DNA from 3 places in the Paenibacillus sp. P4_A7 genome. Region 2 is predicted to be linked to each of the others. Evidence: riboswitches for the same ligand, from Rfam matches in the RefSeq annotation. Region 2 holds a riboswitch; each other region holds the start of a gene.

Region 1 (5,769 bases), on a different contig from region 2:
ATGTGTTTGGCGATATCTTCGGGCGACAGGTTCGGGTCCTGGAAATGGTAATGAATATAGTTGACCATTTCTTCCGCAAGCTTGTCTCTCCGGTTCAGGTTATGACGGTTGGAGAGCTGGTCGATGACTGCGAACAGCTCCTGCTTCAGCCAGCGGTGCAGATCGTCCAGGGTCGTGAACCGGTCGAGCTGTATTCCAATGCCTTCTACGTCCTGCAGGGAGGAGAGGCTGTTGAACTCTTTGACGAGCGAGAATAACAGGACCGTCAGCTGGATTTTGGATTCCGAATATTTCAGGGCCTTCATTTGCGTGAACAAGTCCTGCAGCAACCCGGCCACCTGGTCCTTTTTGCCGGACTTGATGAGCGCGGGAAGCCTGTCTAGGCCCTTCAGTTCGGAGTAGGGCAGCTGCATTTCCAGGTAAACCTCGTAATCCTCTTCCGTGTAAGTTTTATCTTCGCCGCTGATGAATTTGAGCAGGCAGAGTTCCAGCGCGAAATCGTAGACGGAACGCAGGTCGTCATGGATCCGCTGCCTGCCCGTCATGGCGATCGTCACCTGGAGCCTCTGATGGGTTTTGATCTGCTGCTTTATGGATTTCAGCGTGGACTTGATCGATGGTATATCCTGATTCGTCCCGAGCAGGAATACGACGTGATCGCCCGCCATATCGACGGTTTCCAAGGCTCCGCCTTGTTCGGCGAACAATTCCGCGGCAATGTTCCCCATCGCGTATTTTAGCAACTGTCTCGAAGCGAAGTCGTATTTCTCGGTAATGCTCGGGTAATCGTCCATCTTGCAAACTACGAGGAAAATTTCCGAATACCGCAGAAGTTCCGGTTCGCGGACAAGCGCGTCCCTCAGCGTATTATCCATTCTCCCCTGGAGAAGCCATTGCCGGAGGAACTCGTCCTTCACCAGGTTGTGGTGGCTTCTCATCGATTGGCTGAGCCGGTCCATGCGCGTGGACAGAAGTTCGATTCCGCTTTTCAGGATATCGTAATCGTCTCCGCCGCCGAAGATCTCCTGGCCGTTATCTTCCCCCGCCTTCAGCTTACGCTGCAGCTGCTCCGCCAGTTTTCGGAACGGCTGTACGGCCCTCTGGGAATTCCAGATCGCCGCCAGCAGCAGCGGAATGAGCAGAATCAAGGAATAGCCGATGATTTTGTACTGGAACGCCACGGTCAAACGCCGGAATACTTTCATTTCCGTCAAGGAGTACAGGGTCCAGTTCTGAGCCGTGATTTGCGCGGTGTTAACGTGCAGCCGGCCTCCGTCCATTTTGAGCACGCCGGATTCCGATTTGTCCATCAACCTGCGCAATTCGGTCAACATCTCCGAAGATGTCGGTTGGCCCAGCATCACTTGGCCTGATTCGTCCAGAATGAAAATATTTGAGCCGAGGTTTTCGTTGTTCTCCAGCAGTTGCTCTTCCACGGCGCGATTATCCAGTAGCAGAACCAAATAGCCGCTTTCGTTCTTTTTCGCAGGCGTGGAAGGAAGGATGAGCGACATGTGGGATTGGCCTTCGATTTCATGACGGAAAAATTGCAGGAGCGAAGGAGGGTTTTTCTTCACTTTGTCCACGATTTCCGAGTCCGCGAAGCGGTCAAGGGGGATGACGCCCTCCTGCGAATCCATGACCCGGCGATCCAGCAGGCTGATTAAATAAACCCTCTGAATAAAAGGTTCCGTCGACATATATTCTGTGATCGTGTTCAGCAGTTCCATATCGGTGATGGGCGACCGTTTTGCCGAAAACCATTCCTGAAGAACGGGATCGTCGTACATGTGCAAACCGTAGGACTTCAATTTATCCAGAATGAATTCCGTCCGGCTCGCGGTCTGCGCCAATTTGTTCTTATGGAACAAATTCATTTGGTTATCGGCGTACTTGGAAAATTGGTTGGATAAGAATATAGAAAATAATAGAATAGCTACGGTGAATATGATGCCTATCCACAGATACAAGCGCACGTAATTTCTTGTTAGCAATGGCCGCATGTTTTTCCCTTCTCCATTCACCGTGCGGATTTGTATTCGTTTTCATTTATAACTATATTATTTTGTGTCGCGTTTATATAGGCCTGGGTCAATATATATCAAAATCGTACGGACCTGGTTAATTGGTTATGTAACACCTAACCTCTGTTGTAGAAACTGGTTTCATAACCAAAGGTCGAAAACGTCGTATATTTGCACCGCAAAATGTTTTCTCTTTTAAACTGCGCGGTTAGCGGAAAGGCTGACGATATTTGCAGCAAAAAAAAAGAAAATAACATCCATCTTTAAAAAGAATTCCATGATTTCAAAGTAGGGTCATTCTTTATATGGGCTGACTTTTCGAGCACTTCTACTGCTTGATAAAAACTAAATTTATTTTGTCCTACAAACTCTATACCATCTTCCGAGAAATTCGAAACGTTCCCCATTGGAAACAGAATAAATTGATATTCACCAATTGCCATATTGGTCACCTCGAAAGTAAATGAGTGCTTATTACTAATTCAAGATACTTCCATGTTATCCAGCCCGTTAGCTCAACGAGGCTGCCGTTCTATGCTGGCTGTCTCGTCCTGTTGTTATGGAACTAACGTTCCTCGTTAATTTAATAACGACAAAATCATTCATCTGTTGTGTCGATACCCACTCCCCTAATTTGAATTCTCAGATGGGATGGGCGGCGTTGACTCATATCGTCAGGCCCGGGTATAAATTCCTTGTTTTTAAGCCGTGATTCGAATACTCTTTTTTGACAACTTCTATTTCTTTCAACATTTTGGCCATTGTTGTAGCAAAAGCATGACATCCAGGAAGTTCTTCTACGAGACCAAAATAATAACCCGAACGATTATTGCTCTCAGGTATATATTCGAAAATGAAGTTGTAGCTCCTTGTCATGTAATTTGCAATATCTTTACTCTCACATCCCCAACCTTTAAGAGTTATTCTGTAACTGATTAACAAACAAATGTACTCGTTAAATAATTCGTTTAGGGAGTTTCAATATCCTTCCAGTTTAACAAAGTGAACCCCCTAAACACCACGCTATCCTGCCCGTTAGCTTAATGAAGCACGTCAGTCTAACACTTAATTTTTGGCTAAGACTTTATTTTCTTCTGACAGAGAATATGAAAATACCACTGTGGCACCCTTATTCACTCAGGTCTCTACGAATCATATAGCATAGAAATATTTTCTGCTATTTCGAATCATCCACTTATATTGTGTCAAGCGGTTTCTTAATGTTCGTTTAATAGAGAGTAGTCAACAATGATGTGAGGAAGGAGGGGGTTGCAATGATCGGAGAACGTATTAAGATGCTACGCAAGAGAAATGGCTTATCACTGACCGAACTCTCCAAAAGAGCCGGTGTCGCGAAATCTTATTTAAGCTCCATTGAACGAGGGCTTCAACAAAATCCTTCGATTCAGTTTCTCGAAAAGGTAAGCGCTGTATTGAAGGTTACAGTTGAAGAATTTTTGAATATCGACCAGTCTGAGCAAAAGGTTGATCATCTTGAACATGAATGGTCCGAATTGGTAAGAGAGGCTGTGGCCTCTGGTGTCAGCAAGGATCAGTTTAAAGAATTTTTGGAATTTAACAAGTGGAAAATCAAGCGCGAATAACGTTTTATTTGTTATTAAACAGCCGTTTCTTGAGTGTCATCCTTATCACTTTCCTGAAGGCACAGAAAAACTTTACGCACGTCTTCTTTCGTAAACCCCATTGATCGAGCGCTTTTTATTAGGGCTACCCATTCCAAATCCAAGTCCTGATTATCCTCTGATTTTACAAGTCCCATAATCCTATGTCCCCCATTCATTCTGGGACGGTTGCACCACTGACTCCTTGCGGTTAAGGTGCCCAGATACTAATCGCATTTCAACGTCTCCCTTTTGCTGCTTCATTTGATTTCTTTATCTATTATAAATCAGCTCTTTTACGCATGTTATCGCTTCATGTCTCACAAAAATGATAGATTATTACATTCTTTGTCGAAATGGTTGTAAAGGTCACATAATGCTTTTTTACTTGTCTTACTAATTCACTTGACTTGGGATAGTTCTTTTAACTTTCCTGCCCGTTGAACAAACATGAGGACTTCAATTATGGTATTTTCGACTGATTTCTTTATTTTACTCACATTAAAAAAGGGCGATGCAGGAACATCGCCTTTAAGCTACGGCAGAGAATGATGTGAGATGATCTTAACATCTTGTCCACCATCCCCTCATTTATAGCGTATGTGGTTATACTCAAAATTCTTGGACTTATAACAGCTGTATTCAATACTTAGAAAAATAGATCTTACCCTTCTTCAACTATCCTGCCAGTTGAGAAGACGAATATATAGGTTGCTGATAGCTATTTTCTTGATTTTGGCTTATAAACCCCGCCTTCTCATATAAATCGATAGCTTGTTGTTTTCTTTTTCTACTGTTAAAGATATAACCCTACATTTACGGTGTTTTTCTTTTATAAATTCAAAAATTTTATTTAAAGACTGTTTTCCATACCCTTTACCTTGAAGTACCTTATCAATCTGAATCCACCAATCCAATAATTATCATCACTGTTTGGTGTATAGCTAATATAAAACGCACCAATAATTTTATTATTTTCATACAAAACATACGGGTCTAAAGCCTCATCCCAAGGTTCTATAAAAGCAAACGCTAGTGATTCTGCAATATTTGGAACAAAAGATTTTTGACTTTCGTGTACTGATAGTTCAAATGCTTCTTCCCAATTGTTCTCAACAACAGCCATACTGAAAGGCTAACTCCATTACAATCATCTAATCATTTTCGTCCTCATATCCCCATCGTTCCAGAAGCCATTTATTTTCTATAATATCATCCTCAGTTAATCGGCCCAATTTCATTTTGGCAAGAAGAATGAGTTCTTTACGACCTGTGTACTCGAAGTCCTTGTAGATCTCCTGGTTCTTCTTATGGAATAGATGGATTTTCTCAGTAAGTTCGAAATATGGAAACACCCCTGATTTCCAATCCAAAAAAGATTGATACAGGGGTTCCAGAGCTTGTTCCGTTACCAGTTTGTGATACTCGTCAATAATTTCACGCTCTTGCTGTCTTTTTTGTTGTTTAGAAGTTAATTTGCTCTCCAAGTTTATTCTCCTTTTTTGTATTGAACTATGGCGCCCTTTTAAAGACATACCGCCGTTACTTAAAAGCAAAGGACGCTAAAAGAACCGATGATAAAGTTAGTAAGAAATGGCCATTCGTCTAGTCGGATGCGTATCGGTTACGAATGAGGCTTTACAGGAATCCTCACGCTTGCCAGATACTTCTTCAACCACACTTTGCACTCGGTCGTGAAGTACACCTACTCTGCGTTAATCCCTTGCCATTGACAATTGCAGAGCAGTTCTCCCAGTTCAGGTCCTCGATGTTTACCTTCTCGATCTCTCCAACTCTACAGCTGGTACTGTATAAGAACTCAAGTAAAGCTCGTTCTCGGAAAAAGGGATCGAACAAAACGAATTCAATGTTCTAAGCTACTTCGCTTTAAGCGGGCAGATTGCTTTGCCAAATATTCCTTTAGGAGTAGTAGTGTGACCTCCGAAATATCAAGATCGCCAAGGTCTGAAACAACATCTATAGTTGAAAGCATATGCTTTGAGTGTGCTTGGACTAAATCCCTGTATTCCTTTATCGGCTTCAAACAGTCTCCACAATTCTCATAAATTCATAAAAAAACCTCCCACTAGACCTATTACATCTAGGGTTGCTCCAATAAGAGG
Region 2 (5,769 bases):
CCATTTCGATTCTCTTGGATTAACTTTAATTCCCTTTACAAGTGATTCAATGACTCCGTCATCGACGGTTGTATCGTTGCCCACTCTTCGGATTCGATTCATTTTGAGTTCAACCGTGGTACCGATCTCCGCAATTCCTCTAATCGTATACTCTTCGCTTCCCTTAATGGGCACGATCTCCAGCCCCTTGGGCTGCGGAGGCACCGGATTTATGATTTGCACTTCGCCCGAATTGCCGTAATTGGGAAACTTTGTCGGCGTGACCCGAATATCATAGCTGCCTTCTTCGACCGGCTCACCGTTCACTTGCCCATCCCAGGTATAAATATTGTTCGTTTCGGTTGGATACTTACCCGTGTCTAACGTGGCTATGACGGAGCCGCTGCGCTCCAGTCGGATCTCTGTATCATGTTCATCCTGCGTTTCACTATTCTGATCCGGATCATCGAATCTGAAATTCACCTGTGTCTGTCCTTTATATACCGAGCTGAGCGATTTAGGATTGATCTGCAGCAATGTATCCGCATGTGCACGCGGCAAATTCGCATTCGGCAGCATTGGAAGCCCCGTCAATAGCACGATAGACGCAAGCATAGACTTCCCGATTTGACCCCATCTCCGTTTCATACGTTTACTCTTGATCTCCTTACTCATTCACGATCTCTCCTTTCATCGCCAGCCACCTGTAGATGACCACCGCAGCTTCAGCACGCGTGCTCGTTCCGCCGGGATTCAACCGGCTCCCATTCCCCTGTACGATACCGCTCTTGATCGCAGCTTCAACAGACGGCTTAGCCCATGAACTCACGCGGCTAGAATCGGTGTAACCCGAGAGCTCATCTGTTGCTTCTTCCTTCTGCAAACGAGCAGCATTAACCAGCATGACCATCATTTGTTCGCGGGTAATGACGGCACTCGGCTTGAATAGACTGCCTTCAAAGCCTTTAACCCATCCCGCGGCGGCTGCCTGCTCAATCCACGGAGAGGCCCAATGTGTATCCGGCACGTCACGGAACGATCCGGCATCTGCTTGTCCGGACTTCAACCCTGCCGCCTCGACCAGCATCTTGGCGAACTCGGCGCGTGTTACAGATTGCTTGGGTTCAAAGTTCCCCGTCTGCATCCCATCCACGATCCATCTGGAAGCCAGTACTTCCACTTCCGATTGCGCCCAGTGGCCGTTCATATCTTTAAAAGAAGGGGAATAGGTAAAGAGAGCGTATAAGCCCGGAGTCATTACACTAGCGCGGACAGTGCGCCATGCCGAATCGACCGTTCCCCCTGCATAAACCCATTTACGATCGGATTCCACATAACGGTAAATACCTGTCCGATTGGCTGAATCAACTGTCTCGAAGGCGTGTTCCAATTCGAAGGTCAACGTGGCTGGCTTCTTTAGCTCCGATTCAGTCGTCCACTTCCAGCCGATACCCGCCCAAGTCATGCCCTGGGCCGGTTTACCATTGAACAGGGCCGTTTCCATGCTTTCCTCCAATACGATCCGGGTATCCGCTTCGAAGGTTCCTTGTTCAAACTTCAACGATGCCTCTTGATTGGACGACACGATACCGCCGTCTGAACCGATGACAGTCCCTTCCTGATTCGGAATGACGTCTGGGTTCGATGGATTGGCTTCCGTTTGGATGATGGTACGTTCCGCCAGTTTCCCATTGTTGACAAGGGCAAGTTCTTGCCCATTAAATCCGATGAATTGCGAAGGCTTGGTCACGCCTAAGGAGTAAATAGAACCACTAGTCAAGTCTGCACCCTTCATGACTGCCGAGCTCCCGGATGCTTCCAACCAGATGGCCGTCCCGTTCGAGATACTCATTTCGCTATATTCGACGCTCGGCTTGGCCGGTAAGGTCAGATCGACAGGCCGCGGATCGTTATCACCTAGATCAATGAACGTGTATTTTCCGAGGTTATCTAAATCTTTCTGCTTCCACAAAATCTCTTCACCATTGAAGACAAATCGCTCCACGTACTGGGAATACGGCAAGTCTAGAATTTTCTTATGCGTTTGAGACGAAATCGTATATTCATACAAGCCTCCATCCGAATACCCTTTATAGATGATGCGTCCGTTTCCGACGACCGGATCCCTTCCGCCTCCCAAGTCTGTCAACACGCCGGTCTCCATGTCGTATTGATGCATCTCATATTTTGGATTGGTCTGCCAGACAATATTGTTCCCGTCGATGGAAGGAATTCGGTGCTGGCCGATCGTATTATTCAGCTTCGTCTCTGTTTTCGTGCTCAAATTATAGCTGTAAATATCCCAGTTCAAGTTCCCGACACCTTCGTTTTGATCCCTCTTATCTGCCCATACGAGAACGACCTCCCCCTGCCTGTTGATACCAATAGCAGGTGAATCAGTCGGTTTCCCATGATTAGTGATGGCCGTCGTTTGCCCGGTTTTCGTATTGCCATAATAAACCCGATTACGATCACGCCATACGACATGCTCCCCCTTTAGACGTACGGAACCGCCGGTTATGTCGAAGGAAGATGTCTCATCCTTATACGTGTACACGGTCTCCGCATAAGCTTCTTGCCCTGATGGCAGCAGCAATCCCCCCAACAATCCCAACATAATGAGACATTTAAACGCTTTCCACTTTCTGCTCATCCTAATTTTCCTCCCCTGAAAAATAAATAGACCAAGCCCTTTAAGCAACCCGGCTGTCAGATCATGAACATACATGACGTAAGACCCGTGGCTTTGCGTCCCCGACTTTCGTACGGGTTTGCCTTTTATTAATGCTTGGTTAGTTCAAATCTACTATTTTAATGACTTACATAGTTCTTTCCGTCTATGCCCAACCAGAATTATACATAGAGTTACAAAATGTGACAATCATTATTTTGGAACTAGAGTAATATGCCGTCTCACTAACAAAACATCTGCTCATGTAATTGATCACCTTGAGCCTTGTCCCTATGCTGAATATAGTATAGTAATCAGAGGCGCTAAGGGTCCCAAAATCGATGAACAGCCCTTTACTGTTTTACAGTAAAGGGCTGGAATAGTTAGCTTCCGAATCGAGTAAAAACAACTTTTTGAATGTATCTCAATCATACTTTATAATCCAAAATACATATGTAAGAAAATACAAATAAAACGCCTTCCCGATTCGGCTGTTAAGCCGGTGGAAAGGCGTTTTTGAGTTTGAAGTACATTATGCATGGTACGCATGTAGTACAAGCTTGGCAAGTCATGCGTGGTAAGGATGCAGTACGAGTTTTATGCGGTTATTCCCACTCGATGGTAGCTGGCGGCTTGGACGTAACATCGTAGACGATACGGTTAACGTTGTCTACTTCGTTTACGATACGAACCGAAATTTTCTCAAGCACATCCCACGGGATACGTGCCCAGTCAGCTGTCATACCGTCGATTGAAGTTACGGCACGGATGCCGACAGTGTATGAGTAAGTACGAGCATCGCCCATTACTCCTACGCTCTTCATGTTCGGAAGCGCTGTAAAGTACTGCCAAATTTCACGGTCAAGACCGGCTTTAGCAATTTCTTCATGAAGGATAGCATCGGACTCGCGCACGATGTGAAGCTTGTCCTCTGTTACTTCGCCAAGAACACGGATAGCAAGACCCGGGCCTGGGAAAGGCTGACGCCATACTATCGCTGCAGGCAAGCCGCACTCTTCGCCGACTTTACGAACCTCGTCTTTGAATAATGCTTTAAGTGGCTCAACGAGCTTGAACTTAATGTCTTCAGGCAAGCCGCCGACATTATGATGCGATTTAATGGTTTGTGCTGTAGCAGTGCCGCTCTCAACGATATCTGTATACAGCGTACCTTGTGCCAAAAATTCAAAGTTTTCGAATTTATCGGATTCTTCTTGGAACACGTAAATGAACTCGTTGCCGATAATTTTACGTTTTTGCTCGGGATCATCTACACCCTTAAGCTTGCTCATGAAGCGTTCGCGCGCATCGATTTTGACAACCTTCATATCGAATTTGCCAACGAATGTATCCATTACGCTGTCCGCTTCGCCTTTGCGAAGAAGATTATGGTCGATGAACATACAAGTAAGCTGATCGCCAATCGCTTTGTGTAGAAGGATCGCTACAACTGAAGAATCTACGCCCCCAGAAAGCGCGCATAGTACTTTTTTGTCGCCAACTTCATTACGAATATCACGGATCGCATCTTCGATGAACGACTCCATCGTCCAATTGCCGTCGCAATCACAAATGTTGTAAAGGAAGTTCCGAATCATTTCGTTACCGAATTCAGAGTGACGCACTTCCGGGTGGAATTGTACGGCGTAGAACTTACGCTCCATATCACTCATTGCTGCTACTGGAGCATGCTCCGTGCTAGCTGTAACTTGGAAACCCTCAGGCAGTTCAACTACGTGGTCACCATGACTCATCCATACGGTTTGAACCTTGTCGAGACCAAACGATATATGATTATCGTCTACAAATTCTACTTCCGCTTTACCGTATTCACGTTTACCAGCGCGCTCAACTTTACCTTTCAGTTGAAACGACATGAGCTGCATACCGTAGCAAATACCGAAAATTGGAATGTTCAAATCGTATATAGCCGGATCTACAAGCGGTGAATTTTCTTCATAAACGCTTGCGGGTCCACCCGAGAATACGATACCTTTCGGTTGTAGTTCGCGAATCCGTTCAACCGGCGTGTTATAAGGCAATAGCTCGCTATATACGCCTAAATCACGAATACGGCGTGCAATTAGTTGGTTGTATTGTCCTCCAAAATCAAGAACAACGATGATTTCATTTTGCTTAGTCATTACCGAGCCTCCCTTGATAGATGTAGTAATTATATATAAGGCGGTTTAGGAGAGTCAAGGCGAACGCACTTTGATTTAGAGTGTTCTTGTAAAATTAAGGTGAAGTGATGAAATGTAAGCGTTTAACGGGGATCATAACTCATTTTAAATGAAACTTATTTGTATAAAATTGGAGAGGATAGGTGTGAGTTGGGGAAGGTTTTTGCAGTTTTTTGCTGGGAGTGATCTTAATCTTGGCTACATTAAATTAAATCATCCGTCGAAAGTCAGCTATATAGTCGCTGTTAGCAGCAAATTAAAAAAATAAAGTATCAGTAGCGGAATGAAATTGGAATGGAATGGGCTGTAGCCTACCCTAATTCTGCTACGAAATAAAGTAAATTGATGATAACGCTTAGCTGGTGATTATTTCATGAATAATAATGGACACGATAAAGAGAAATATTAAAACGAGGGAACAAAGAACAAGGAATAAGGAATAAGGAATAAGGAATAAGAAATAAGGAATAAGGAATAAGAAAATAAGAGAACTAGAGAACCCCTCCCTTTAATCCTTTTTTCGGTATATAGTGGATTCATTTCTTCCGATCATGATAAGGCTCAACACTGAAATCAGCGGTTGGCGCACAAAGAGGAAAGCTTCAGTTGTCGAATTTCTGTATTTGACTGTATTTCATCCAATCAAATCCAATTTAAAACGGTGTAATCAACCTTTGACTGTATTTCATCCAATCTAATTGTCAGTTTCGCTGATAAAGAGCTTTTAGCTGCCCATTTGATTGGATCTTTTCCATTCAAACACATGGAAAGCTGGAATTATCAGTGTTTGATTGTACAATATCCATTCAAAATTCAAAACATTGAAGGATCGAAGCATCAGATGTTTGGATTACTGATGATATCTATACAGCCAGAATGAAAAACATGGAAGAGCGGAAGTATCAACTGTTTGGTTCGCCGCCCTTTTATTTTCGT
Region 3 (5,769 bases), on a different contig from region 2:
GCTTTTTAGTTGCCTCATTAAGCTCAGACTTACTAAGATTCATCCCAATTTTGGAATCGTGCTTCTTTAAATGCTCTTCCCAAAGTTCCACCACCCTGTACGCTATACCCAGCGGCAATGCCTCCTGCCACAACCAACCTGACTCAGCTATTGCAGAATTCAATCTTCCTCCCTCTCCGAAGTCGCCATCCATCCAAAAGTGTCGATCAACTGCCGAAAAAATGGTTAACTTAGCTAACCAATTTCCATTAACCTCAACAATATACACATGAGCCCTCATATTTGAACCTCCACTTCCTCACGTTTCCATAGCCTCTCGACATTGCTAAGGCTGCTGGAACAAAAGCCTCCTCGTCACGCTCATCAATCATCACTTCCGCAGCCCTTTACCTGAATGACGATCGCTATCGTTTGTTCCAATCTACTTTCCTTCGGTTCAAAGGTTTAATTACAACCCCAAAGACATATCATTTCAATCCAACCTGCCTCAGTCACCATGCCAACCCACTTATGCACAAAAAGCCGAGTTTTGCTGCCCACTCCTACTAAAAACACACTAGTCACAATTTGTTGTCTTAAAAGTAGCCCTTATTTAGCAAAAGCCTCTCTTTAGTGAGGATTATCTCAATAAGTTTGAGGTTCCCCTCACAATTCTCAACGCTTCTATTTCTCCCATTATTATTTAGTGAGGCAAACCTCACTGGCGATGAGACTTTCCTCATGGGGAGTGAGGTTTGACTCACTAAACCCAAATAAATACCCCAAACCACTGCTATTAGTGAGATTAGTCTCACAATTTATTGAGTAACCTCACTAATTAATGTGTTTTGTGTTTTGTGTTTCGTATGTGGTACTACGCGTTTTGTGTTTTGCGATTCTAATCCAGCAAAAGACATCCCGGCGCCCGGTCCCTCACCTACCCACCCCTCCCTCACACCCCCAAAACGCAAAAAAACACCCAACAACGCCAAAGGCGTCATTGAGTGTGCTTCACTCCAAATATTTAACTACCGCATAGTATATACTAGAACGGCATTTTCGACAAATCTGCTGGATTATGAAGATCGACAAGCACCGCATGGTCAGCACTGGATACAAACCCTTCTGCCTGCAGCAACCATAGCAATTGTGTAGCATCGGTCCGTGTTAGGTGTGAGCGCTTACCATCTTCTTTTTGAGCTAAAGGCTCCACCAACCTTGGGTATACCCTCACTTTATTGTTCTCCTTAGCCAATCGTTCAACTATCGCAAGCGTTTCCTCGGATACTCCACTGTCAACGATCGTCAATCGAACGTCCTTCCCCATTCTCCGCGAAAAAGAAAACAATGAACGCATATACCATTCCATATTCTTTTGCCGACTATCTGCAATCCATACATAGTGCTTACTGGATTCCAGTCGTCCTTGCTGAATGCGATAAACCAGATGCACCGTCAATGCAGCCAATAGATAACATCCAATCACCAAAAGTAGAAGTCCAAACATCGAGGCCACCTCCTCTTTGTGACACTATATGCCACAAGGCGCCCAGTGGTTCCCCTGTAAAAGGACAAGATAATAAAATGTGTAATTGCTTATTCCGCTTCAAAAAAATAACCTAATTTTTTCAGTCAAAAAGCGACAAATAAACCCTCTTGAGCAATTTACAATATATGTTATCATTTTACTACATCTTCACGCATATGTAATATACGTATGCTAAGGGAGCAGAGAGAAGATGGATTTCGTACATTCTTCATATCTAGGGAAGCGATGATGTATAATCTACATTTGGACACTTGGATTATACGGAGCTAGTAGTGTAACCGGCCCTCTTAGAACTCGACCACCAATCTAAGGGGAGTGTGAGATTGTGAAAAGATTTAAGAAGAGGTTATCTTTAGGGCTTGCTATTTTACTTATACTATCGATATCATTAAGTTCGCTTGTCATGGCAGCAGGTGCGGACGAATCTGTTCCAGGCGATGAGCAAAATAATACTAACGACGCCTGCTCAAATCCATCTGTTAAATCCACAGATATACTAATGCACCCTCAAGGTACCAAACTCCCTAACAATAAAGATGACAATGGAATAGTCATTAATATTGATGGAACAGCTACTGCCTATTTCAGTACAATAAAACCTTGCGTGCAAGTTAGTTTCTCTGTGTATGGTTTCCCTATTGGTATAACTCCAGACGTTAACGGGCACCCCCTTGAAAAACAAATATTTTTTGATGGCATAACCCAAATATATAATACAGCTGGAAAGCATGAGGTTACTATTAACCTGCCCCAATGTGCTCCGTACCAAATCGACGTTTATAGCGGACCAGAACAAAGGGAATTAGGAACCGGTGGTCATGGAGACTCATATAAGACAGCAGTCGTTAACCAAGGAAGCTGTGGAGAGATTACCATCAATAAATATCTCTATATGGAATCCGAAGTATCTCTTCCTCATGCTGGGGTTACCTTTGAGCTATGGAAGAACGGTGTCTTTTTCACAAAAGGCATTACTAATGAAGATGGTATTCTAGAATTCATCAAATTACCAGTCGGCACATATGAACTAAAAGAAATTACATTGCCAGGCTTTACAACAAATTTACCCGAGGGCACCCAATTTGTAGTCACCAATGATTCATCAGTGAATAAAACTGTCATCAACAATCCTAAACTCAATGTAGAAAATGCCTGTGTCAATCCTTCAGGACAACGAGAATGGACGGTAACAAATGAAAGTAATATTGATGTGCCTTTCTCATGGGCGGCTATCGGAACTCTTCAATCCGGCAGCGGTACCGTACTGAAAAATAAATCCATATCTTTCACAACAAATGCCATTGAGGGCCCTTTTGATATGAAAGTCTCATGGGGTGAAAAGAATATAACAAAAGCAAGCAATAACACACCATGTCCAACAGAGACAACACCACCTACAACACCGCCGACAACACCGCCGACAACACCGCCGACAACACCACCGACGACACCACCGACAACACCACCGACAACACCACCGACAACACCACCGACAACACCACCGACAACACCACCGACGACACCGCCGACGACACCGCCGACAACACCACCTACRACACCGCCGACAACACCACCGACGACACCGCCGACGACACCACCGACAACACCATCGCCTACACCGACGGCAACGACAACAACATCACCATCGCCTACACCTGAGAGCACACCTTCACCAACACCTACTCCATCAGCTACAACTGATCCATCACCTACACCATCACCAACAACCGTCGTCAAAGGATCAACGGATGAGAATGAACAGCCACCTACTGATGATACAACTGTGATAATCGATGATGAGGAGGTTCCGCTAAGCACATTGCCAAAAACAGGTGAAAGCAGTCCTCTCCCTTACTACCTCATAGGGCAATGTCATTAAGTTAAGCTCAAAGACAAGACCGGGGATAAAAATGGAATACAAAACGGCATGGGAAAATCCCTGTGCCGTTTGTTTTTTGTTGCAAGCAAAGAAAAAAACGAACAGCAAACAAAGCGGATGGAATATCCACTTAAAAAAATGTTCATGTGAACTGAACTATGCTACTCTGTAAACGAAGCTAACTGTTGATTTCGAACGGATTTTGCGCGTATTCTTCTGCCCTGGGCGAATGGGTCGAATCGGCAAAATGTTTTTTCGAATCAGCGCTTCAACATCGGGCGGGGGTTCATCATCCCATGAGCGCAGGAAATGTCTACAAACGTAAACGGCGACCGTGAAGTTGACTTGGTAGGGGTGCTGTTTATCCATTTGTGAAATGACGACGTGCGAGGTCATCATTTCAGCGAAATTGTACATGATCATTCTTGCGAAAATCTCTTGGATGATGGACTCTTGCTTCTTTGCGTGAAAATTCGTCAGACCAACGGTGTACTTTAATGCCCTGAACGAGGTTTCAATGCCCCATCGCATGTTATAAATGGATCTGATTTCATCCGGCGGAAAATCAGTGGCAGAAAGATTTGTAATGACGGTTTCATAAGCGCCATTCGGCAGGACAAAACGAACAACCCGAAAGGAAATCGGGTAAAACAAGTTCTCCTGCACATCCAAAAAATCAAAGGTAGACGTGGAAGGGACAAACCTGTATATCTCGGGATGAGCCTTGACCTCTTTGGTTTGCTTTTTGGTGAGTGTCAGATGAATGTCACGATCAAACTCCCCGCTAGAGGGCAAACGCAAGCCCGAAAGAATGCCATTAGAATCCAAATCCTTGACCCGTATGACGTAGTTCCACCCTTTGCGCTCAACATGCGCAAAATTGTTGTAACTTTCATAACCTCGATCGGCCGTAACAATGGTTTTGCCTTTGATGGGGGAACGATCGACCATAGCCGCTAGCGCCCGTCCCTCGTTGCACAACCTTCGTGGCTGGACAATGGCATCCAGGTAAAGTCGGTTGCAGAGGTCATAGGCTGCATTCAAATGCAGGAGGTTAAAGCCTTTTGTGTTCGGTTGACTTTGAAAATAGGTGTCCTTGTCCGCAGGGTCTGTTGCGATATTTAAATCCGAACCGTCAATGGCAAGTAATCGATACCCCCGGTAGTCCTTGATATCCGTATACGACTCTGTAAATGCGTGAAACAAGAATTCCACAGCAGACGGCAGGATTTTATTCCTTTGCTGAACAAAAGCAGACGTCGTCGCCGTGTTTACGTCATAGCCTTGCGATTCCAAGAGTTCTTTATATAGGCTGTTGCCACCCATTGAGATCAGGAGTTGCATAACCGTTTCAAAAGGCAACTTTTTCTTTCGGGTAAAATCTTTTTCAGGATTTTTGACATAGGGTGCTGGTGCGGATGACATTTCTCGTATGAGGGATGTCAGCGTTACTTTTAGCGAATTCGCGTACTCATTCATTGGCGAAACCTCCTCGTTTTTTTCAAGGGGCTACGCCACACATCTTCAACTGCTTGTCAAGTCTTTTTTTATTTTCGCGCAAAAAAAGAGCGGGCTATCTTTTCGATAACCTGCTCTTTTTCTTGATATCTGGCTCTGCGCCTTAACTTAATGACATTGCCTATTAGGGTGCCCCATGTACTGTTAATGTCCGATTTGACAACCATGTTCACCTTTCTGTTTGGAAATGATTGCTCGTTACTCTCATTTCACCAAACAAAGGGTGTTTTGTTGTAAAGCAAACAATTTAAATTGCTTTCCGACTAGATACTGTAAGTCATCATCATTTATGGTCAAGTCCATATTTGTGTGTAAAATCCTCGATAAGATTATCTATTTAATAGGTGTAGCTTTATTGGTTGTTTTTACAGCACGTTTGCGCCATTCATGGTAGCCTTTCATCTCCAAATACTTCTTTTCGACCGACCATTTTTCATCCATCTCCATTAGCAATGCACCGAGAAGTCTAATGACAGAGTCCCGGTTTGGAAAAATATGTATCGCGATTTCTCTACGTCTAATCTCGGAGTTTAGGCGCTCTACTATATTAGTCGTACGTGTGCGAACTCGGCAGGGAGCTGGCAGATCTAGAATTGCTGTCGCGTCATCAAAGCCATTCTCTAACACGATCATGGCTTTGGACGCTGTCTGTTCAAAGTGACTCATCGTCTGCTTTAAAAGTAAACGCGCAATCTTGACATCCGCCGCTTCATAGATAGCGCGAACATGTGCCTTCACCTCGTCTCGAAGTGACTTAGGCGTAGCATCCAATATATTGCGCATCAAGTGCGTCTAGAACTCTGGTTTGTGCCAAACACTGTAGAAAAGTGGATACGCTAATCCA

Evidence for each region. A riboswitch is a leader RNA that binds a small molecule or an ion and turns the genes downstream of it on or off. The one in region 2 is predicted to bind cyclic di-GMP.
Region 1: linked by a shared signal. The riboswitch ahead of AC1DWN_RS04660 (anti-repressor SinI family protein) and the one ahead of AC1DWN_RS00235 (S-layer homology domain-containing protein) in region 2 are both predicted to bind cyclic di-GMP.
Region 3: linked by a shared signal. The riboswitch ahead of AC1DWN_RS09810 (SpaA isopeptide-forming pilin-related protein) and the one ahead of AC1DWN_RS00235 (S-layer homology domain-containing protein) in region 2 are both predicted to bind cyclic di-GMP.

The regions. Positions count from the first base shown of each region.
Region 1 covers NZ_JBFUHJ010000016.1:42,956-48,724, forward strand. The annotation lists gene AC1DWN_RS04645 (cache domain-containing protein) at 1-2,003, opposite strand, end outside; gene AC1DWN_RS04650 (hypothetical protein) at 2,288-2,467, opposite strand; gene AC1DWN_RS04655 (helix-turn-helix domain-containing protein) at 3,299-3,628, shown strand; gene AC1DWN_RS04660 (anti-repressor SinI family protein) at 3,643-3,804, opposite strand; cyclic di-GMP riboswitch class II at 3,821-3,903, opposite strand; gene AC1DWN_RS04665 (GNAT family N-acetyltransferase) at 4,387-4,563, opposite strand; gene AC1DWN_RS04670 (hypothetical protein) at 4,500-4,772, opposite strand; gene AC1DWN_RS04675 (hypothetical protein) at 4,801-5,133, opposite strand.
Region 2 covers NZ_JBFUHJ010000001.1:57,313-63,081, forward strand. The annotation lists gene AC1DWN_RS00230 (RHS repeat-associated core domain-containing protein) at 1-654, opposite strand, end outside; gene AC1DWN_RS00235 (S-layer homology domain-containing protein) at 647-2,632, opposite strand; cyclic di-GMP riboswitch class I at 2,673-2,765, opposite strand; gene guaA (glutamine-hydrolyzing GMP synthase) at 3,256-4,794, opposite strand.
Region 3 covers NZ_JBFUHJ010000049.1:12,143-17,911, reverse strand. The annotation lists gene AC1DWN_RS09820 (ATP-dependent helicase ComFA) at 1-280, opposite strand, end outside; gene AC1DWN_RS09815 (hypothetical protein) at 1,025-1,486, opposite strand; cyclic di-GMP riboswitch class II at 1,741-1,821, shown strand; gene AC1DWN_RS09810 (SpaA isopeptide-forming pilin-related protein) at 1,854-3,407, shown strand; gene AC1DWN_RS09805 (IS4 family transposase) at 3,564-4,886, opposite strand; partial or broken gene AC1DWN_RS09800 (transposase) at 5,259-5,717, opposite strand; gene AC1DWN_RS09795 (hypothetical protein) at 5,718-5,769, opposite strand, start outside.